Regions from separate parts of the Sphingobium sp. CFD-2 genome, predicted to be linked through region 3. Evidence: riboswitches for the same ligand, from Rfam matches in the RefSeq annotation. Region 3 holds a riboswitch; each other region holds the start of a gene.
The links. Region 3 has a riboswitch for cobalamin ahead of LDB29_RS24315 (DUF1636 domain-containing protein). Riboswitches for the same ligand answer to the same signal wherever they lie in the genome.
Positions count from the first base shown of each region.

Region 1: linked by a shared signal. The riboswitch ahead of LDB29_RS22985 (TonB-dependent receptor domain-containing protein) and the one ahead of LDB29_RS24315 (DUF1636 domain-containing protein) in region 3 are both predicted to bind cobalamin.
Region 2: linked by a shared signal. The riboswitch ahead of LDB29_RS12820 (TonB-dependent siderophore receptor) and the one ahead of LDB29_RS24315 (DUF1636 domain-containing protein) in region 3 are both predicted to bind cobalamin.

Region 1 covers NZ_CP084406.1:589,197-596,806, forward strand. The annotation lists gene trbF (conjugal transfer protein TrbF) at 1-593, shown strand, start outside; gene trbG (P-type conjugative transfer protein TrbG) at 590-1,603, shown strand; gene LDB29_RS22975 (TrbI/VirB10 family protein) at 1,651-2,748, shown strand; gene LDB29_RS22980 (DUF2274 domain-containing protein) at 2,751-2,972, shown strand; cobalamin riboswitch at 3,090-3,307, shown strand; gene LDB29_RS22985 (TonB-dependent receptor domain-containing protein) at 3,481-6,849, shown strand; gene LDB29_RS22990 (hypothetical protein) at 6,946-7,610, shown strand, end outside.
Region 2 covers NZ_CP084405.1:2,594,493-2,602,102, forward strand. The annotation lists gene LDB29_RS12815 (ABC transporter substrate-binding protein) at 38-919, shown strand; gene LDB29_RS12820 (TonB-dependent siderophore receptor) at 927-2,765, opposite strand; cobalamin riboswitch at 2,935-3,150, opposite strand; gene LDB29_RS12825 (threonine/serine dehydratase) at 3,236-4,219, shown strand; gene LDB29_RS12830 (molybdenum cofactor guanylyltransferase) at 4,219-4,770, shown strand; gene cobA (uroporphyrinogen-III C-methyltransferase) at 4,761-5,543, opposite strand; gene LDB29_RS12840 (nitrate reductase) at 5,530-7,610, opposite strand, start outside.
Region 3 covers NZ_CP084406.1:897,691-905,300, forward strand. The annotation lists gene LDB29_RS24280 (efflux transporter outer membrane subunit) at 1-576, shown strand, start outside; gene cobU (bifunctional adenosylcobinamide kinase/adenosylcobinamide-phosphate guanylyltransferase) at 611-1,114, opposite strand; gene cbiB (adenosylcobinamide-phosphate synthase CbiB) at 1,120-2,055, opposite strand; gene LDB29_RS24295 (threonine-phosphate decarboxylase) at 2,048-3,025, opposite strand; gene LDB29_RS24300 (adenosylcobinamide-GDP ribazoletransferase) at 3,022-3,732, opposite strand; gene LDB29_RS24305 (histidine phosphatase family protein) at 3,729-4,292, opposite strand; gene cobT (nicotinate-nucleotide--dimethylbenzimidazole phosphoribosyltransferase) at 4,289-5,305, opposite strand; gene LDB29_RS24315 (DUF1636 domain-containing protein) at 5,302-5,709, opposite strand; cobalamin riboswitch at 5,901-6,091, opposite strand; gene LDB29_RS24320 (MgtC/SapB family protein) at 6,432-6,938, shown strand; gene LDB29_RS24325 (sterol desaturase family protein) at 7,268-7,610, shown strand, end outside.

The DNA.
Region 1 (7,610 bases), 310 kb from region 3:
GTTCGGCCCGCGTGCAGGCGAAGAGCTGGCGCTATATGGCCTTCGGCTCGCTGATCCTGTCGGCCGGCTTCGCCGCCGCCCTTGTCTGGCAATCGGCGCGCGGCACGGTCGTGCCGTGGGTGGTGCAGGTCGATAATATCGGCCAGTCGCAAACGGTCGCTCCGGCAGTTGCCGACTATCGGCCGACCGATCCGCAGATCGCGTTCCACCTCGGCCGCTTCATCGAACAGGTCCGCGCGATTCCGGCTGACGCCATCATCGTCCGACAGAACTGGCTCCGGGCCTATGAATGGACCACGGATCGCGGCGCGGCGGCCTTGAACGATTATGCCCGCAGCAACGACCCGTTCACCAAGGTCGGCCGGCAACAGGTCGCCGTCGAGGTGTCCAGCGTCATCCGGGCATCGAACGACAGCTTCCGCGTGGCCTGGACCGAGCGTCACTATGAGAACGGCCAGCTTTCCACGACCGAACGCTGGACCGCGATCCTGACCATCGTGATCCAGACCCCGCGCGACGCCGAGCGTCTGCGTGCCAATCCGCTCGGCATCTACGTCAACGCAATCTCATGGTCGCGGGAGATGAGCCAATGATCTCCGCGACCTTCCGCCAAGCCGGCTTTACCGCTCTCCGCAAACCCGCCTTCGCGGCTTTGATGCTGTCCGCCACCATGCTCGCCGGCTGCGCCACCAACCGGACGCAGTTCAGCTACGACGCCGACGTGCCCTCGCTACCCGTCGTGGAGGCCCCCGCAACTGACGATCAGTCTCGTCCGTTGCATACGCCGCCCGCATGGACGGTCGCGCGCGGCGGGACCGCTGCCGGGACATCGGCAGGCCGGGTCGAGAACGCCAATGCCGCCGCCCGTGTCGAGCCGCGCCGCGAGGGCTATTATAACGCCATCCAGATCTATCCCTGGTCGGAAGGCGCGCTCTATCAGGTCTATGCCGCACCGGGACAGATCACCACGATCGCGCTGGAGCCGGGCGAGAGCCTGACCGGCGCGGGTCCGATCGCGGCAGGCGACACAGCCCGCTGGATCATCGGCGATACCGAGAGCGGTAGCGGTGCGACCCGGCGCGTCCATATTCTCGTGAAGCCGACCCGGCCGGACATCGCCACAAACCTCGTCGTGACGACAAGCCGGCGTACCTATATGATTGAGCTGCGTGCCCGCGAGGCGCTCTATATGCCGTCCGTCGCCTGGGCCTATCCTGCGCAGCCGGCAGGGCAGGGTCAGACCGTTCCCGCCGCGCCGATCATCCCGACTGAGGCGGCGCGCAACTATCGCTACGGCCTGACCGGCGACAATCCGCCGTGGAAGCCCATCTCCGTCTTTGACGACGGCCGCCGCATCTATGTCGTCTTCCCGCGCGGCATCGTGCAGGGCGAGATGCCGCCGATCTTCGTCATCGGCTCCGATGGCGAAACCCAGATCGTCAACAGCCGCATTCACCAGAACATCCTGATCGTGGACCGCCTGTTCGGCGCCGCCGAATTACGCCTTGGCAGTGGCGATCGTCAGCAGACCGTCAGGATCGTCCGCATCGAGCAACGGCAGGCCGCACAGCCCGCAAAGGCGACCGGAGAATCCCCGTCATGACCGAAGACACGACTACTGTAGAAGCCGCACCGGACACCACCGCGCCGATGCGGCTGCGAGCCGAACCGCCCCGCGTCACCCGTCTGTCCCGTAAGACGCTGGCTGGGGTAGGAGCCGTCGCGCTGTTCGGGATCGGCAGTGCGCTGATCTATGCCCTCCAGACCCGCGATATGAGCGGCAGCGGCGAAGAACTCTACTCGACCGAGAATCGTGCAACGGCGGACGGGCTATCCGGCCTGCCGCGCGACTATACCGGCCCCGTCCTGGGGCCGGCCTTGCCCGGCGATCTCGGCGGCCCGATCCTCGACGCGCAGAACAGGGGGCAGCCTGTCACGCCGCCGGTCATGGCGACGCCCGCCGTCGATCCCGCCGAACAGCGCCGCATCGCCGAGGAAGAGGCCGCGCGCGTCAGCCGCGTCTTCTTCCAGACCGCCCCCGGAACAGGGGCTGCAAGCCCGAGTCTCGCCGGCCTTGGTCTGACCGGCCAGCCTGGTGCTGCCGGCACGCAGGACCGGCATACCGCCTTCCTCAATGGCCCGGTGGATCGGCAGACTGTCGCCCTGGACCGCATCATGGCCCCCGCATCACCCTACATCCTTCAGGCCGGAGCCGTGATCCCGGCAGCGATGATTACCGGCATCCGTTCGGACCTTCCCGGCCAGATCACCGCGCAGGTGACGGAGAATGTCTATGACAGTCCGACCGGCAGCCTGCTCCTGATTCCGCAGGGGACGCGCATCATCGGCCAATACGATGCCGGCGTGACCTTCGGCCAGCGTCGTGTCCTTCTCGTCTGGAACCGCCTGATCCTGCCAAACGGCCGCTCGATCGTGCTGGAGCGACAGCCCGGAGCGGACGCCAGCGGCTATGCCGGCCTTGAAGATGGCGTTGACTATCACTGGTGGGATCTGATGAAGGCAGCCGGGCTGTCAACGCTGCTCGGCATCGGCACCGAACTGGCGACCGACGACGAGGACCGGCTGATCCGCGCCATCCGCGACGGGGCGCAGGACACCATCAACCAGGCCGGGCAACAGATCGTCCAGCGCCAGTTGCAGGTCGCCCCGACGCTGACCATCCGACCGGGCTTCCCGGTCAGGGTCATCGTGACGCGGGATCTCGTCCTCGAATCCTACAGGAATTGAACATGGCAAAGCTGAAACTCGGCCCGCTTCCAGACGACAAGCCGGTGAAGTTCACGCTGGAACTGCCGGCGCAGCTTCATCGCGACCTGACCGACTACGCCGAGGTGCTGGCCCGCGAGAGCGGCCAGACCCCCGCCGATCCCGTCAGGCTTGTCGTGCCGATGCTGGAACGGTTCATTGCCACGGATCGGGGATTTGCAAAGGCTCGACGGTCAGCCGGGTAATCGGCTGACGGATTCACCTGATTCCCGACAGAGTATGGCCGCGCCGTGCAATCTGGATCAGTCCCCGCTTGCTTCACACACGGCTTAACCTTACGGCAATCATTAGGTTTGCAATAGTGAGCCTATGATCGCGCCGGTTCCCCGAGAGGGGATTAAAACGGGAACGCGGTGAGGATGGTCCGCCATCCGAATCCGAGGCTGTCCCTGCAACTGTGAGCGGCGAGCGCGATGCACACGGGGTTTCGGCCTCAAGCCACTGAGCGAGAGCTTGGGAAGGCCGTGCATCAAGCCTTGACCCGCAAGCCAGGAGACCTGCCGGCGTCTGGTCGCTCTTGCTTTGGTCCAGGGGATGGCCGGGGCACGGTGTATTCCGTCTGAGCGACGAACGTGCGGCGGGGGCCGCATCGGTCGTGTGACGGGCGCTTGAGGCGTCCGCCCGCTCTCGCGCCCGACCGTTCGTGACGGCACGCCCCCGCCCGACAGGGTTCGGCGCCAGGGGGGCTATGGAGTGAGACTTTCGACGATTTCGCGGTTCGCGCTGACGGTGGGGCTGTCGGCGTGGGGCATACAGGCACAGGCGGCCGACAGTGATCCTGCCCCTTCGGGCGAAGAATCCGGCAAGCCCAAGACGCAACAGGAAATCGTCGTCACGGCCAACAGCCGCGAGGAATTGCGCGACATTCTCTCGCCGGGGGTGGTCTCGGTCGTCTATCCCGACGACACGCGCGGCGAGCACAAGGCGCTGCCCGATCTGCTCGACCAGATTCCCGGCGTCTACGTCCGCCGCGTCGGCGGCACGGGCGGCTATACGACTACGAGCATCCGGGGCAGCGCGCCCAGCCAAGTCAACATTTACATCGACGGCGTGCCGTTCAATCTCTCCAGCGAGACGGCGGCTGATATCTCCACGATCCCGATTTCCAACGTCGAGCGCGTCGAGGTTTATCGCGGCGTCACGCCCGCGCGCTTCTCCGGTGCGCCGCTGGGCGGCGCGATCAACATCGTGACCAAGATGCCGACCGACCTGAGTGGCACCGTGTCAGCCGGTGCGCGGTCCTATGGCGGTCGCCAGTTTTCGGGGAACTTGAGCTTTCCGCTGCTCGGCGGCGGTCTTCTGCTCGGTCTCGACATGGAACGCAGCAAGGGTGAATTCAAATATCCCCTCATCGCCGCGCGCATCCTGGACGGCATCGAATATGGCGACGGAGAATGGAGTGGGGACGGCCTATCCAACACGCCGTGCAGCATCTCTTCCGAATATCAGCCGGTGCGCGCCATCAATCCTGTCTGCCAGTTCCCAACCACGCGGCAGCGGCAGAATAACAGTTTCCAGCGCGACAATGTGATGGTGAAATGGCGCAACGACAATATCACCGCCAAATATTCCTTCACCCATATGGACCGGTACATGCCGGAGATTGTGCCCACTCAATATGGTGGACTTCAGGGCTACAGCCTCATCGATCTCCCGGAATACACATTCCCCCAGGTGAACCTGACCGCAGGCTCGCTCGCCAGTTTGGGCGTTCCCTTCAACAAGCGGCGTCAGCAGAAGCAATATCAGCATGACGGTGCGTTGAACTGGCATGACCGCTTCGGCGACCTCGAACTGGCGCTGAACCTCAACTTCATGGACCAGCGCAAGCGGTTCAACAATTACGACATGGCGGCACCGTTCGGCGTCGGCAGCCGCACGGCGCTGTATCACACCACCCGCTACGGCCTGACCGCCGACGCCAGCTACACGCTCGGCGCGGAGTGGGATGTGACGCAGCTTCTCGAATTGCACGTCCAGCATAATTGGGAGACGATGCGCTACGACGCCGACAACCTCATCAATTCGGTGACAGGCTTACGGCGCGGCGATTATTATCAGCATTACAAGCGTCAGCTCACCAACATCCAGGTTCAGGATACGCTCACATTCCACACGCTGGGCGACCTCCAGGTGGCACCGATCTTCCGGATCGAGAAGCTGACCGGGCCGGTGCTGGGGAGCCAGGACAACCCCTTCGGTCCGTCATCCGGAAATTACGGTTGGAAACCGACATGGAGCGTCAGCGCCAAGAAAAAGGTGGGTTCGGACTGGCTGCTGTTCGCCAGCTACGGCACTTACAACCGCTATCCCAATTTCTATGAAATCTATGGCGACGGCGTCTATATTCAGGCTGGTGCCGACAGCGTCGGCAACACAATGCCGCTGCTGCGCGAACATGGCAGCAACTGGGATGCCGGCCTTGGCTGGAACGGCACGATTGCCGGCGATCTCGCGGGCAGCTTCCGCGCCACCTATTTCCAGCGCCGGACAAAAGATGAAATCACGCTGTTCCTGACGCCCGTGGGCGGGAAATATGTCAATTCCGGCACGACCATCACCAGGGGCGGTGAGTTCGAGGCAAGCCTCAAATGGGGCGACCGCGCCGACCTCCAGCTCGCCGCGACGGTGCAGGAGGGGCACTATGTCAAGGGGACCTATTTCGTCTATCCCGCCATTCCCGTCGCGGAACGTGTTCTGGGCAATCTGCGAACGCTCCAGAACCCCCGCTTCACCGCGAACGCGCGCCTCAATCTGCATTTCCTGGGCGGCGCGCTAACGACATTTGGCGAGGTTCGTCACAGTGGACGTCGCTATATCAGCCAGTCCAGAAGCCCCGGCAGCGATGAGAACAGCTATACCTATGAAGCGCCGCTCACCACCTTTGACGCCGGTGCGCATCTCCGACTGCCGCATGGCCTGACGATATCGGGCGGCGTGTCCGATATTTTCAATGCCGGGCCGAAACAGAAGATGCACATGGTTGGCAGCAACGATGGGCTTCACCCATATAATTACTGGAAGTGCAGCGCTTTGGAGGCGGACGAGACAGGCGACTATTCTTGCTTCGACGACGAAGCAAACCTTGTGCGTCAAAACTACCCACTTGCGTTCAATCCCTACTATCCCCGCCAAGGCCGCACGTTCTACGTGACGATCGCAAAGAGTTTCGGGGCGAAGGATTGGCGGTCCGTTGCCTCTCCTGCCTTGCACGGTAATGGCGGCACGAATTGGACCGGCTTCTATGCGGGCGGTCATGTCGGCCGTGGCTGGGGACGCCGCAACGCCGATGAAATTCTCATCTTCGACAAGCGGCAGAATGGCGTGTTCGGCGGCCAGATCGAAGGGGTAGCTAGGTTCGATGGCGATGGCAACTTCATCGACCGCAACGCCTTCGCTCCCGGGTTTACTGGCGCGGGTGCTGCCTTGGGCAACACGCCGGATGATGGGGTGCGGTCCGACAAGCGCAAGGGCACCGATTACGGGTTCCGCGTCGGCTACGATCATCAGGTGGGAAGCTGGCTGTTCGGTCTGGTGGGCGAATGGGCCGATTTCGATCTTGTCGATAGCGTCTCCGGCTATGCCCTGCTGACGAACATCAGCACGCGGGAAGCACTGCCGCCGACCAGCTACAGCTTCACCCGTCGCCTGAAATCCGGCGTCTCCTTAAGAGCGCGCACCGGCTATTCTTGGCGCAATACGCTTGGCTATGTGACCGCTGGCGTCATCCGCGCCAATATCGATCATAGCTTCGCGACGACCAATACCGTCAACGCCTTCGAGGAAAGCAATGCCGGCAAGCATCGCTGGGGCCATCAATATGGCGGCGGTATCGAGCAACGCATCGCGGGGCCGCTGACGATCGGCCTCGAATATCTGCGAACCAACATCAAGGATGGCGATTATACGGTCGCTGCCGGTGCGAGCGGCACACCGCCGATCTACACCGGCTTCCAAATAGGTCCGATAGGGCAAGGCGCTAACTCACCTACCGATATCCGGCGCTCGGAATCGCGCTACCGAATCGACTCATTGCGGCTGACTCTGGGCTACCGCTTCTAGCCGCTCGACGAACTGGATGCGTCGCCGACCCCGACAATCGCGGCGGTGGCGCAACAGCAAGGGGGAATACTCGTGTAACTTCGTAGGAGAATCGAAATGGCGACGACAAGAACGGCCTATAGCCTCTACCACTATTTCTCCGGAGGTAATGGAATGGCCGGCCGGATTACCGACAATGGCACCACGGTTGCGGCAAACTTCCCACCGCTAACCAAGGCTCTGAACGGCGATCCTCTGGTGGAAGGTTTCAACCTGGGTGGCCAGCGCATTGCTGTTACCCAGCGTGTGGCAGGTGTCGCGCAACCAACCGGCATTTACAATGCCGCCGCCGGCGGTGCCCCCATCGCGACGCCGACCTGGAGTAACGTCATCAACCCCTATGGCCTGGAACCGCTCGGTAGCCGACTCTATGCGCTGGAATTTGACGATGGCAAGCTAGTCGAGATCAACGGCAGTTCGCCATATGCCGCTACCGGCGTGGTTTTCGACTTCAATACCAATCCGGTGACGGCACCTCTCGTTCCCGCTGGGATGAGCGCGCATGGTCAGGCGATACTGAACATCGGCGGCACGCTCTACGGCCTGTTTATTATCGCCAACACCAATTTCACGACATACGCCAACAGTGTCCTCGTCCGCTTCACAATCGCAGCCGGCAGCTCAATCACCGTGGGCGCGAACGACTATAACAACGGGTTCGAGAAAAACTCCTTCCAGATGGCCGTCAGTGGATCGGAACTGTTCGTCGCCGCCATCGGCGG
Region 2 (7,610 bases), on a different replicon from region 3:
TGAGGCACGATCCGGGAGCAGCAGCGTGCGGTGCAGAATGATCTTTACAACGTTCTGCGCCCTGGCCCTGACCGGCGCGGCGCCCGCCCAACCCCGGCGCATCGTGTCGCTCAACACCTGCGCCGACCAATATGTGCTCGCTCTGGCGGACCCGGCGCAGATCGCCGCGCTCAGCCCCTATGGGCACGACCCGGAACTGTCGGCGGCGGTCGGCAGGGCCCGCGCCTTCCGCACCCTCAAGCGCCCGGCGGAGGAAGTGCTGGCGATCCGCCCCGACCTGCTGATCGGCTTTCCTTCCGGCGGCAGCGTCGTCGGCGCGCCGCCGGGCCAGTGGCGGACCCTGGGGCTGGCGAGCGCGGACAGCTATGCCATGATCCTGACGCAGATCCGGCAGGTGGCGGCGGCGGTCGGCCATCCCGAACGGGGCGAAGCGATGATCGCCCGGATGAACCGCGACCTCGCCGCCCTGCCCCCGCCGAAGCGTCGCGGCGTCGCGGCCTATTATCAGCGGCGCGGCTATATGACCGGCACCGGCACGCTGGTCGACGACCTGATGCAGCGGGTGGGCCTGATCAATCTGGCCCGCAGGCTGGGCAAGCCGGCGCTGTCGCAACTGTCGCTGGAGGAGATGATCGCCGCCCGTCCGGACTGGCTGATCGTGGAGAGCGGCAGCGAGAAGGTGGTCGATCATGGGACGGAAATGCTGCACCACCCCATACTGCGCGCCATCCCGCGCATCCGCGTGCCGCAGGCGTGGACGGTGTGCGGCGGCCCCGCCTATGTCGAGGCGGCGCGGGGCATCGCAGCGCAGCTTGACGGCGCTGCGCACAAGGGCACAGCGCAGCTTGACGGCGCTGCGCACAAGGGCACAGCGCAGCGCAAGGACGCGGCGCGGGTGAACGCCGCGCCGCGTCATTAGGCTATTTTCAGAAGCGCACACGCACGCCGCCGAAGGCCGACCGGCCATAAGTGCTATAGCCATGGACCGTGGCGTATTTCTCATCGGTCAGATTGTCGATGCGGCCGTAGATTTCCAGATTTTCCCGGATCGGGAAAGACGCCCGGACGTTCGCCGTCGCATAGCCGTCCAGCCGCACCATATTGGTCGCATCGTTGAAGCTGTCGCCTACCATCGTCACCGTCGCGCCGGTCGACAGGCCGAAGGGCCAGACATAGTCCGCCGAAACGCTGACCGCATTGGCGGCGCGGCGCGGCAGCCGGGCGTCGGTATTGCGGTCGCGCGCATCGACATAGCTGTAGGCGGCGGTGACGGTCAGCGCATCGACGGGCCGCAGCGTCAGCATCGCCTCCACGCCCTTGGCGCGGGTGCGGTCCAGATTTCCGTAGAGCGAAGTCGCATAATCGAAATTGATCTGGTTGCGCGTAACGCGCCGGAACGCCGTCAGCGAGAGCATCGCCCGACTGCCCGCCAGGCTCTGGTCGAAACCGATGTCATAGCTTTTCGACCGCTCGGGCTTGAGTGCGCGGTTGCCGCTGAAGCTGTCGTAAAGCTGATAGAGGGAGGGTGCCTTGAAACCCTCACCATAGCTGGCCCGAAAATTGGTGGAGCCGCCATTGGGGGTGTAGTTCGCATTTGCACCGAAGGTCGTCGCGCCACCGAACTGGCTGTGATCGTCATGCCGGACGCCGCCGGTCAATGCGAGGCCCGCAAACGGCTTCACGACTGCGAGGGCATAGACGCTGTCGATGTCGGCCTTTGCCTTGCCCACGACTTTGTCGCCCGTGAAGAAATCATGATAGAAGAAATCATAGTCCGGCCGTTCATGCTCGTAACCGAAGATGAGCCGGGCCTGATCGACCGGTTGATAGACGCCTTCATATTCAAAGCGCAGATTGGTGCCGGAGAAGCCGTAATCCGGCGCCTCGCCCCGCTGGAGCATATAATCGCGGTCATTGCGGAACCAGGTGACGGCGGCGCGGTTGGTCAACTTGCCGTCGAACAAGGACAGGTTGAGACCCGCATAGCCGATATATTGGTCGAGCTTGCTGACATCGCTCGATTCCATCGGCGCACCGAAGAACAGGTCGGTGTTGAGATCGGCATGGATATAATAGCCGCGCAGGTCGAGGCTGAGATTGTCGGCAAAGGCCAGTTTCAGCTTCGCGTTGGTCGCGAGATTTTCGTAGCCGTCCTTTTCAGTGCCGTTGGCGGCGGCGGAAATGCCGTCGGTGTTGAAATAGGCGATGCCGATGCCGCCGGACACCATGCCAGTGGCACCGGAAATATCTGCCTTTGCATTCAGCGTGTCGGCATAGCCAAAGTCGACCGAGGCGTTGCCGGCCAAACCCTCTGCGGGCGCGCCCGTCATGATGTTGACGACACCGCCGATCGCCTGACTGCCATATACCACGGAATTGGAACCGCGCAGCACTTCGATCCGCCTTATGTTGCCGGTCAGCAGATTGCCAAAATCATAGGCATCGCCAATCCCGCTCGGATCGTTGACCTTTACGCCATCGATCAGCACCAGCGTCTGCGTCGTTTCCGCCCCCCGCAGTGAAACGCCAGTGACCCCGCCCACCGCATCGGCCCGATTGAAGCGCACCCCCGGCGTGGTGGCCAGCAGGTCGACGACGCTGACGCTCTGGCGGGTGCGGATGGTGTCGGCGTCGATGACCGTGACTGCCTGGCCGACCTCGTCGCGCGGCTGTTCGATGCCCAGCGCGGTGACGATGATCTCATCCTCCGCCAGGGCGGGAGCGGCCGCGAGCAAGGCGGCGATGGAAATGGAAATCCTCAACATGTCTATATTCCCCCTGAGCGCCGGTGCAACATGGCTCAGGGCGTCCGCTTGCGCGGCCGGACGGGGGAAATGGCCGGCGCCCGCGCCCTCCCCCCGCACCGATGCGGCCCTGCGCCGCTTCGTCGCTCAGACGGAGAACACCGTGCCATGGCCATACCCTGGACCAAGGCAAGAGCGACCATGCGCCGGCAGGTCTCCTGGCTCGCGGGTCAATGCGGCGATGCACGCCTTCCCGGACTTGCGTCCAGTGGCCGGCCCCTGGGCCGAAGTGCATCGCGCTCACCGCTTACAGTTGCAGGGACAGCCGCGGAATAGGACGGTTTCCCGTCCGCACCGCATTCCCGTTTTCAGCCCCCTTCGGGGCACCGGCGCGATCTTCTTTTTGCGCGCGAAGGCATTGCCCCGCCCGCGTCCCGCGCCATAAGGGAAAGCGGCGGCCATGCCAAGAGGCAGCCATGGAAGGAGATTGCATGCCGTTCGCCATCAGCCCCGCCGATGTCGAGGATGCGGCGCGGGTCATCGCCCCTGCCGCCATCCGCACGCCGCTGCTGGAAAATGCGGCGCTCAACGCCCGCTGCGGCCGGCGCGTGCTGGTGAAGTTCGAAGGCGCGCAGCACAGCGGATCGTTCAAGTTCCGCGGCGCCTACAACCGGCTGGCCCGCCTGGACGCGGCGGAGCGAAAGGCGGGGGTCGTCGCCTGGTCTTCGGGCAATCATGCGCAGGGCGTGGCCCTTGCGGCGCGGTTGCTGGGCATGGCGGCGACGATCGTGATGCCGGCCGACGCGCCCGCGATCAAGACGGCGAATACGCGGGCGCTGGGCGCAGATGTCGTGCCCTATGACCGCTTCACCCAAAGCCGGGAGGAAATCGCCACGAGGCTGGCGAATGAACGGGGCGCGGTGCTGGTGCCGTCCTTCGACGATCCCTTCATCATGGCCGGCCAGGGGACGATCGGGCTGGAGATCATGGAACAGGCCGCCGAAGCGGGGGCGGAGATCGGCCAGATCCTCGTCAATTGCGGCGGCGGCGGCATGGTGTCGGGAATTGCGACCGCCGTGAAGGCGCGCCAGCCCGGCGTCGCGATCCTGGCGGTGGAGCCGGAAGCGTTCGACGATACGGCGCGCTCGCTGGCGAGCGGCGTGCGGGAAAGCGTATCGCCCGATGCGCGGTCGATCTGCGACGCCCTGCTGTCTCCCGCGCCGGGGGCGCTGACCTTTCCCATCAACCGGGCCTATCTGTCGGGCGGCCTTACGGTGAGCGACGATCAGGTGCGCGACGCGATGCGCTTTGCCTTTTCGGCCCTCAAGCTGGTGGTGGAGCCGGGCGGGGCCGCGTCGCTGGCGGCGATGCTGGCCGGGCTGGCTCCGGATGCCGACGGGGCGAGCGTCGTGGTGATCTCCGGCAGCAATGTCGATCCCGACAGCTATGCCCGGATCATCGCGGGCGGCGCATGATGCGGCTGATGGGGGCGGTTCTGGCCGGCGGGCGGTCCAGCCGGTTCGGCAGCGACAAGGCGCGGGCGATGCTGGATGGGCGCAGCCTGCTGGAGCATGCGGTGGCGGCGCTGGGGCGGCAGGTCGAAACCGTGGCGGTCTGCGGCCGGCAGGTGGAGGGGATGATCGGGCTGGCGGATCGGCCGGCTGCGGACATGGGGCCGCTGGGGGGCCTGAACGCGGCGCTGCATCATGCGCGGGCGCTGGGTTATGACGCGGTGCTGACGACCGGATGCGACGTGCCCGCCTATCCGGACGGGCTGGCGGAGGCGTTGATCGGACAGGGAGCCGCCATCCTCAAGGGGCAGCAGCTGATCGGCTTCTGGCCTGCTTCGCTGGCTGGCGAGCTGGACGCGCATCTGGCGGAGGAGAATAACCGGTCGATCCGTGGCTGGCTGGAGCGGGTGGGCGCGCGGATCGTGGAGCGGCCGGAGTTCGTGCTGCCCAACATCAACCGGCCCGAGGATCTGGAGAGACTCACCCGGCCGGGTCGAGACGGTCGTCAGGCGTGAAGGCCAACATGCGCGGCGAGGTCGGCAGGCGCATGCGTTCCGGCCACCGCCTCCCCGATCAGCAGCAGGGTCGGGTCGTCGTCGCTGATCGTCCGCACCAGAAAGGCGAGCGCCGACAGCTTGCCCCGGATCAGGCGTTCATTGGGCAGGGAGACGTTGACCGCCACCATCACCGGCGTTTCGGGATCGCGTCCGGCGGCGATCAGGCAGCGGCCGATCTCGCCCGCCGCCGCGCGGCCCATATAGATGCCGAGCGTGCCGCCCGGACGGGCCAGCGCTTCCCAGTCGAGCCGCAGCGGCTCGCCCGCCTTCAGATGCGCGGTCACCAGCGTCAATCCCCGCGCCACCCCGCGCAGGGTGAGCGAGGCATGCCCGCTCGCCGCCGCCGCGCTGGCCGTGGTGACGCCGGGGCAGATGCGCACGGCAACGCCCGCCTCCGCCAGATGGGCGATCTCCTCCGCCGAGCGGCCGAAGACCGAGGGGTCGCCGCCCTTGAGGCGGACGACGCGGCGGCCCGCCCTGGCGGCCGCGAGCAGCAGGTCGTTGATGCTGCCCTGCGCCTTCGAATGGCGGCCCGAACGCTTGCCGACGCTGACCCGCTCGACGCCTGGGGGGATGAGGTCGATCACGCCCGGCCCGACCAGCGCGTCGTGGAAGACGACATCCGCCGCCGCGATCAGCCTTTCGGCCTTGCGGGTGAGCAGGTCCGGATCGCCCGGTCCCGCGCCGACCAGCCAGACCTGTCCGGGGGCGATGAGATCATTCGGCTGCATGAAGCGTCTCCTGCATGTTTTGGGCAAGGATATTGGCGAGCGCGGGCCGGCACGATCCGCAATTGGTGCCCGCGCCCAGCGCCCTGCCGATGGCGGGCACATCGACCAGTTGCCGTTCGCGGATCGCGGCGACGATCTGGTTGAGGCCGATGTCGAAGCAGACGCAGACGGTCGCGCCCTTGTCTCCAGCGGCGCCCGGTCCCCGCGCCGCGAGGACGGAGCCGCCCACCCCCTCTGCCTGCAACTGGCCGATCAGCCAGTCGCGCGAGGGCAGCATGCCGCTGCGCGTCACGAACAGCACGCCGTTCAGCCTGCCTTCGCCGATGGTCGCGATGCGGCGCGTGCCGCGCGATGCGTCCATCGCCTCGACGCGGTCGCCCTTCGGAAGAAAGGCGTCGAGGCGGGCGGGGTCGCCATTGCCGGCGATTTCGTAGAGCGCGCCGCCCGGCACGGCGATCCGGGTGGACCAGAGGCAGGGCAGCTTCACCGGCTGCCCGATCCCTTCCCGATCGCGCAGGATGAGGAAACCGCTCCACTCGGTCGCGACCTTCCCGATGCTGGCCGGGGTGGATTTGAAGCCGGGCTGGCCCGAATGGGGATCGACCAGCGGACGCGGGAGCAGGCCGGTGCGCCCGCCGCTGGACGTCTGGTCCGTCCAGTGGATCGGGGTGAAGATTTCGCCGCGCCGCTGGCCTTCGTTCAGGCTGACGCGGAAGATGCTGTTGCCCTGCGCCGTCTCGACGCGGGCAAGGTCGCGGTCGGCAATCCCCAGCGCCGCCGCGTCCCGCGGGTGAATTTCCACCAGCGGCTCTTCGCGATGGCGGGCGAGTTTCGGGGACAGGCCGGTGCGGCTCATCGTGTGCCACTGGTCGCGATAACGGCCGGTGTTGAGCGTCATCGGCCACTGTTTCAGCGGCTCCTGCATGTCCATCTGCTTCGTCAGGACCAGCCGCGCCCGGCCGTCCGGCGTCGGGAAGCGGCCGTCGGCAAAGGGCGTGCCGCCCCAGCGGAACGGCTCCATGGCGTCATAGGCATCATTGCCGATGGCGGCCCAGGCGCGCAGGTTCAGCACCCGCTGCCCATCATTGCCATAAGCGGTGAGGCGCGCATGTTCGCGCCAGATGTCGGCGGGCCGATCATAGGCGAAGGCATTGCGCCACCCCATGCGGCGCGCGACCTCCTTGACGATCCACCAGTCCGGCTTCGCCTCTCCGGGCAGCGGCAGGAAGGGGCGCTGGCGGCTGATCGTGCGGTCCGAATTGGTGACGGTGCCGTCCTTTTCCCCCCAGCCGGCGGCAGGCAGGCGGACATGGGCATGCGCGCTGCTGTCGGTGTCGGCCATGATGTCCGACACGACGAGGAAGGGGATCGCCTCCAGCGCCTCGCGCACGCGGCCCGCGTCGGGCATGGAGACGGCGGGGTTGGTCGCCATGATCCAGAGCGCCTTGATCCGGCCTTCGTTGATGGCGCGGAACAGGTCGACGGCTTTCAGGCCCGGCTTGGTGGCCATGGCGGGGGCGGCCCAGAAGCGGCCCACCCGCTCTACATTTTCCGGCGCGAAATCCATATGGGCGGCAAGGCTGGAGGCAAGGCCGCCGACTTCCCGCCCGCCCATGGCGTTGGGCTGGCCGGTGATCGAGAAGGGCGCCGCGCCCGGCTTGCCGATGCGGCCGGTGGCGAGGTGGACGTTGATGATCGCGTTCACCTGATCGGTGCCGCGGATCGACTGGTTGATGCCCTGGCTGAACAGCGTCACCGTGCGCGGGGTGGCGGCGAACAGCGTGTAGAACTGCTCCAGCAACGCGGGCGCGACGTCGCAGGTCTTCGCGGTCGTCCAGAGATCGTGCCCGGTGCGGACATGCTCCCAAAAGCCTTCCGGCGCGCTCACATGATCGGCGAGGAAGGCCGGATCGGTAAGCCCCTGCTGCGCTATCCAAGCCAGCAGGCCGTTCATCAGGGCAACGTCGGTGCCGGGCTTCACCGGCAGATGCAGATCGGCCCCTTCGCAGGTTTCGGTGCGGCGCGGGTCGATGACGACCAGTTTCGTGCCGCGCGCGGCGCGGGCCG
Region 3 (7,610 bases):
GCGGGCCTTTCCTCCGACGTGCTGCTCCAGCGGCCGGACGTGCTGCAGGCCGAACATCAGCTGAAGGCCGCCAATGCCGACATCGGCGCGGCGCGCGCCGCGATGTTCCCGAGGATCAGCCTGACCGCGGCCATCGGCGTCGCCAGTTCGGCGCTGTCGTCGCTTTTCACGGGCGACGGCTTCGCCTGGTCGGCGGCGCCGTCCGTCGGCATGCCGATCTTCGGCGGCGCGGCTCGCGGCAATCTCGAATATAGCAAGGCGCAGCGCGACCTCAGCCTTGCCCAATATGAAAAGGCGATCCAGACCGCCTTTCAGGAAGTATCCGACGCACTGGCGCGCGAAGGCACGATTGACGAGCAGCAGGCCGCCCAGCAGCGTCTGGTCCTCGCCAGCCAGCGCAGTTACAGGCTGGCCGAGGAACGCTATCGCGCGGGCATCGACCCATTCCTCAACAGCCTGACCAGCCAGCGAAGCCTCTACAATGCGCAGCAAAGCGCGATCGCGACGAACCTGGCGCTGATCAGGAACCGCATCCTGCTCTACCGGGTCATCGGGGCCGATTTTCGGGAAGGGTGATCGCCATGGCTGGCCGAACCTACGCCGCCTGACCTTAGCCCTTCAACCGCAGCGGCAAGCCGGCGGCCATCAATATGACGTCCTCGCACAGGGCCGCCATCTGCTGGTTCAGCCAGCCCGCCTCGTCCCGGAACCGCCGGGCCAGGGCATTGTCCGGCACGATGCCGAGGCCCACTTCATTGCTCACCAGCACGACAGGAACCGGACAGGCCATCATCGCCTCCGCCAGCGCTGCCCGGGCGCTGGCCAAATCCTCTTCGGCAAGCATCAGGTTGGTCAGCCACAGCGTCAGGCAATCGACCAGGACGGCATCTGCCCGGCGCGCTGCTTTGGACAGGGCGGCGGGCAGGTCCATGGGCGCGTCGATGGTCAGCCAGCGGCTTCCACGCTCACCCTTGTGGCGCGCTATCCGCTCCTCCATCTCCGCGTCGAAGGCCTGCGCGGTCGCGATATAGGCCAGGTTCCCGTTCCCGACAGCCTCGCAGCGTTGCTGCGCATAGCGGCTCTTGCCGGACCGGCATCCGCCCAGCACCAGCATTCTCGTCATCCGACATTCTCCCAAATGGCGGCCAGGACCCACAGCAGCAGGCAGGCGCGCAAATAGATCCGGAGCGCGGCCCGCATCGCGCGGACGTCCGCTTCCCCACCCGCGCCGATCCATGGTTTGTCGTGCAGCACGCCGTCATAGTGGATCGGTCCCGCCAGCCGGATGCCGAGCGCGCCGGCCATCGCCGCCTCCGGCCATCCCGCGTTGGGCGAGGCATGCTTCCGGCGATCCCGCCGCAACACGGCCCATCCGCCGCCGCCCGCAACGCACAGGATCAAGCCGGAGAGCCGCGCCGGCACCCAGTTCAACAAATCGTCGAAGCGGGCCGCCGCCCAGCCGAAGTCGGTATAGGGCGCTTCCTTGTGCCCGATCATGCTGTCGGCTGTGTTGACGGCCTTATAGGCCCATATTCCCGGCAGACCGAGCAGCAGCAGCCAGAACAGCGGCGCCACGACGCCATCGCAGAAGCTTTCGGCCAGACTTTCTATGCCGGCCCGTGCAACGCCCGCCTCATCCAGCGCGGCCGTGTCGCGGCCCACGATCCGGGCCACCGCCTGCCGCGCGGCATCCAGATCCCCGCGCGCCAGAGCCCGAACCACCGGCGCCACATGGACATAGAGGCTGTTCTGCGCCAGCGCCGGCCATGCGGCGAGCGCCAGCCATGGCCAGGCCATGGACCCGCCCCAGCGGCGGATCGCCCATTCCAAAGCCAGACCGGCACCCCCGCCCACGGCCAGCAACAGCAACAGCAGGGCGATTCCCGTCCAGCGGCGCACCGGGCCGCTCCACGCCTCCCGGTTCCATCGCCGCTCCGCCGCACCGATGATCCGGGCGAAACCGCCCACCGGGTGGCCGATCCGCGCATGCAGCCAGCCCGGCCAGCCAAGCGCCGCATCCAGCATCAGCGCCGCCAGGGCCACCGGCTCACCCATCGGCCAACGCCCGGTCAAGACGGGCGAGAGCCCTCGTATCGGCAGGCAGGCCGATCCGCAGCCAGCGCCGGTCCTCCTCGAAGGGGCGCGTCAGGATCGAACGCCGCGCCAGCCTGTCGAACAGGGCCCACCCATCCTCCACCTCCACCAGACGGAATAGCGGGCATTCGCCCCGCGCCCCCAATCCGTGCCGCGCCAGCAAACCATCCAGTTGCGCCGCGTGCTCGCCCAGCGCCGTCACTGTCCCGTCGATCCAGTTCCGGTCGCGATAGGCCGCGCCGCCGAACGCGACCGCCGCCGCCGAAACCGGCCATTCCCCCAGCATCCGCCGCAGCTGTGCGACGACCTCTCGCGGCCCGAGCACAAAGCCCAGCCTGACACCGGCCAGCCCGAAGAATTTACCGAAGGACCGCAACAGGATCAGCCGCCGCCCATCCCCCACTTCGCCCGCCAGACTGCATGAAGGCACGGCGTCGGCATAGGCTTCGTCGACGATCAGCCATCCTCCGCGCTCCTCCAGCCGGGCCAGCCATTGCAGCAGGCGGGCAGGCGGCAGGATGCGGCCGTCGGGATTGTTGGGGTTGGCGAGCAGCAGGGCGATCGCTTCGCGAGGCGGTTCTTCATCGGCGGACATCGGGGCGCCATGCGCGAAAATCTCCGCATGGGTGCGGTAGCTGGGCACGAGCCATCGTGCGGGCATGTCCAGCATCCGCCCCACCAGCCGCAATCCCGCCTCGCTGCCGGGCACGGTGCAAAGATGATCGGGATCGACCCCGAAACAGGCTGCCGCCGCCGCCTCCATCGCCGCCAGATCGTGCGGATCGGGCAAATGCCGCCAGTCGATGGACAGATGATCGGACCCCGGCCAAGCCAGGGGGCTGATCCCGGTCGAGAGGTCGATCCAGTCCTGCCCGCCATAAGCGCCCCGCGCTTCGGCCAGGCGGCCGCCATGCCAGGTGAAGCCGCTCATCGCGCCACCGCCATCGCCAGCAGCAGGGCGCTTTCCAGCAGTTCGATGCCGGCGCCATGCCCATCCCCGGAGATGCCGCCGATCCGCGAGCTCAGCCAAAGACCCCAAAGCGGGATCAACGGGATCGCCGCCAAAAGGGCAGGCTCCCGATAACCCAGCGCCAGCCCCAATATCGACCAGAGGATAAACGGCTCCGCCCGCCACCCGGCCCGGAAACGGCTGGCCAGTCCTTCATGGAGCGGCGGCAGCCAGCGCGTCCAGAATAGCGGCCCGATGCGCGCCACCATCGCCACGGCCGCCAGCATCCATGGCGGAAAGCTTTCCAGCCACAGCTGCAACAGCACCAGCTTGGCCGCCAGTTGCAGGCCGATGGCGACAACGCCGAAGCTGCCGATATGCGGATCGGCCAGAACGGCGGACAGGCGGCTCCGATCGCCATGCGCCGCCCCCGCCGCATCCGCTATGTCGCCCAATCCATCCAGGTGCAGCGCACCCGTCACGGCCACCCAGGCGACCAGGCCGAACAGCGCCCCCGCCCAAGGGTCGATGCGCATGCCCAGCCCGGCACCGCCCGCGACCACCAGCCCGACGGCAATGCCCGTTGCGGGCAGCCAGCGGATGGCGGCGGCGAAATCCCCCTCATCGACATCCTGCGCGGGCAACGGCAGGCGCGTCATCAATTGCAGGGCCAGCACCAGCCGCTTCATGCGATCAGGCCCGTAATCTGTCCCGACCGCCCTTCCGGCCAGACCCGCAGGCTCAGCACCGCGCCATAGGGCAGGTCCACCGCCCAGCCCTGCCGCACGTCGAAACCGCACAGCACAGCCAGGGCCGCCCGTATCGCCCCGGCATGGCAGACCACCAACGCCGGCTCGCCAAGCACGTCCAGCCCGTCCCCGATCCGGGCGCGTAGGTCGGTCCAGCTTTCGCCCCCAGGCGGCGGAAATCCGTCCGGATCGTCCCAGAAGCGCGCCAGATCCTCCACAGGCAGGAGCGCGGGGTCCGCACCCTCCCAATCCCCGAAATTCAGTTCCCGCCAGCGCCGGTCGACGTCAAGTTCGATACCCCGCTCCGCCGCGATCGCCGCGCCCGGCGCCCGCGTCCTGGCGAGGTCGGATGTCACCACCCGCGCGAAATCCAGATGCCGCGCCCGCTCGATGCAGAGGGCGATCCCCTCCGCTTCCGGCGGGGCGTCCAGATGGCCGAGCAACCGTCCGGCAAGCTGCGGCGCGCCATGGCGCATCAGGTGGAGGGGAAAGGCGTTCATAGCGCACCTGCCACCGCCGCTTCGGCAAAGGTCGCCATGCCGCCATGCGCTGCCAGAGCGGAACGCACGATCTGCGCCGCGACCGCCGCGCCGCTTCCTTCGCCCAGCCGCATGTCGAGCCGCAGCAACGGCTCCAGCGCCAGAGCGGCCAGCAGGCGTTCATGCCCCGCCTCCGCCGACATATGGGCGGCCATGCAGTGCCCGACGATCGCCGGATTGTCCTTCGCCAGCGGCGCGACCGCCGCGCAGCCGATGAACCCGTCCAGCATCACCGGCACGCGCAGCATCCGCGCCGCCAGCACCGCACCGGCCAGCGCCGCGATCTCTCGCCCGCCCAGCCGGCGCAACGTGTCGAAGGCATCGGCGCAATGCGCCCCGTGCAGGGCGAGCGCCCGCGCCACAGCTTCGGCCTTGCGCGCCAGCCCGTCGCCATCCACGCCTGTCCCCCGTCCCACCCAATGGGCCGCAGCACCCCCAAAGGCCTGCGCGCAGAGCGCCGCCGCCGGCGTGCTGTTGGCAATGCCCATCTCGCCCAGCAGCAGCAGGTCCAGTCCCGGTTCCACCGCCGCCGCCCCCGCATTGATCGCGCTCAGGCAATCCGCCTCGCTCATGGCCGCCGCGACGCAGATGTCCTCCGTCGGCCGTTCCAGATCGAGCGCGACGACGGCCAGCTCCGCCCCGCAGGCCTGGGCCAGCGCATTGATCGCCGCGCCGCCATGACGGAAATTCGCCACCATCTGGGCGGTGACCTCGGCCGGGAAGGCGCTGACTCCGCGCGCGGCCACGCCATGATTGCCGGCGAAGATCGCGGCGCGGATGCGCTCCGCCCGGGGGCGTTCCCGCCCCTGCCAACCCGCCATGAAAAGCGCGATCTCCTCCAGCCGCCCAAGCGAACCGGCCGGCTTCGTCAGCACCCGCTGCCGCGCCGCCGCGGATTCGGTGGCGTCTGCATCCGGGGCGGGAAGGGCGGCCAGCGCGGCGGCAAAGGCCGCGCGGTCGTTGAACCGGATCATGAACAGACGAAGCCTTCGGGCGGCGTGCGGACGATGAAATGCCCCTTCACCCCCTGGGGCCAGTCCGCATAGCGCACCACGCCCTCGTCACTTTGGGCATGGCGCAGGGCATAATCCAGGATCGCGCGCGCGGCTTCCTCATCCGGCGTGAAGTCGCCCAGCACATAGCCGATCTTGCCCGTTCCGCGCACATGTACCGTGCAATGGCGCTGACAGGCGAAGAGGCAGGGCATGTCCTGAACAGCGACGGACGCATAAGCGGGATCGCCATCGCGTACCCTGTGCAGCGCCTCCGCCAGCAAGGCGCCGCCGCGCCGTCCGGCAGCATCCTCCCGCTGTTCCCCCGAAAGGCGGCAGGTCGAACAGACGACGACCGAAGCCCCCGGCCCCACGGCCCGCAGCATCAGCGATCGCCCCGCAAATCAGTCATTCCACATCCTCCCGCCCGACGGCATGTGCCCCGACGGGAACCGGGCAAGGGAGGACGGTCCGGCACCAGGCAGGCGACAGGCCTTCCCCCGCACGGTCCAACCGGCAAGGCGATGGCTGTCGTTCAGCGAGGGAACCCCCGTTCGGCCGGCACACCCTGTCCGGTCGAAGAACGACGGCGTCAGGCAGGTCTCCTGGCTCGCGGGTCGATGCTTTCCGGCCGCCTTCTCGGACCTTCATGGCCCAATGGCGCGATGGCCGGATGGCTCGCCGCTTACAGTTGCAGGGGCAGCGCGGGCGTTCCACCCGACTTCCCTTTTCATCCCCTTGCGGGGAACCTGTCGCACCAGCGCTGATAAAGCCGCCTTCGTCCAATCGCAAGGGTGGAAAAACAAAGCCGGCCCAGCCCGCTCCAATCGCGCGACTTGCCCTCGGCCGGGCAATGGCAAAGCTTCTCTTCACCTGCGTGAACTGCTATTATCGGGCGATAGGGAGAGGGCCATGGCGATTCTGACGCGATGGATGGACTGGTTCTGCCGCCTGTTCGCATGCACGGCTGAAAACGACATGCTGGTCAACGACCTGATCGCGCACATCCGTTCCGACATCACCGAACGCTGAGCGGCAGGCGCGCAGCCGCTTTCCCATTCGGCCCGCATTCACGGGAACGGGTGCGCCTCTCGCGGGTATTATGGCTATGTTGGCCAACGACCTCGGCACCACGCTCGTCCGCCTCTTTCTCGCGACCCTGCTGGGGCTCGCCCTGGGGTTCGAGCGCGAACGCAACGGCCATGATGCGGGCCTGCGCACCCACGGGCTGGTATCGCTGAGTTCGGCCATGCTGACCCTGTCCGCCCTGGAACTGGCGGAAGTCCACAAGGACAGCGACCCGATCCGCGTCGTTCAGGGCCTTGCCCAGGCCATCGGCTTCATCGCGGGCGGCCTGATCTTCGTGCGCGGCGGAGATGTACGCAACATGACCACGGCGGCAAGCCTGTGGATGGCCGCTGCCGTCGGGATCACGGCGGGCGCTGGCCAATATGTCCTCGTGCTGGCAGGGTCGCTGATCGCGCTGCTGCTGCTTTCTCTGCTGCTCATATTCGAAAAGCATATCGGTCCGCGCGAGAGCGGATCGGACGATCCGGACGCCGATTCCATGACCATGCCCAACCGGCGCGGGTCCGCCCCGGAGCGCGAAAACTGAAAGCCGGCAAGATGCGTTGAAACGAGCAGCCGGAAATCGCCCGCCCATGGTCCGTCGCCCCTTTGCCCCTTCGCCCTAACGGATCGTCATTCCCGAAACCGCGCCGTCATCTGCGCGGATCGGAATAGCCGGCGCATGATCCATCGCCGCCGGGTCGGAAGGGCATAGGCAGCATCTATGGGGCATATACCTTAATCGCATCTGGCGCATTGGGCGCGTCTTCCCGATGCTGAAACGACATGAAGTTCAATGAACTGCGAACATCATTTTCGTCGCCTTGGCGAGGCGGACACGCCCGCAGGGACGAGGCAGCATCTCGAGGTCAGCATATGGACGGCGTTCGCGTAGGCAAGAGAGTGATAGGCGCACAGGCGCCCGTCATCATCGGGTGGGAAAATATAGGCCGGGTGGAAGGCGGACCGCTCAAGCAGTTCATCTTCACCTGGTTCCAGCCCACGGCGCTGTTCGCGCTCATCGCCTTCTGGTACTATGCGCCCAATTCCATCGCCAAGGCGTCCACCGCCATCGGGATCGGCATCGGTTTCAGGGTGCTGCTGCTGGCGCTCGAATGGGTCAGCCCGCGCTATGAGAGCTGGCGCCTGACGTGGAAGGAACTGGTCACCGATCTCTTCTATGTCGGGCTGGGCTACACCATTCTGGACCTTGTCGAAC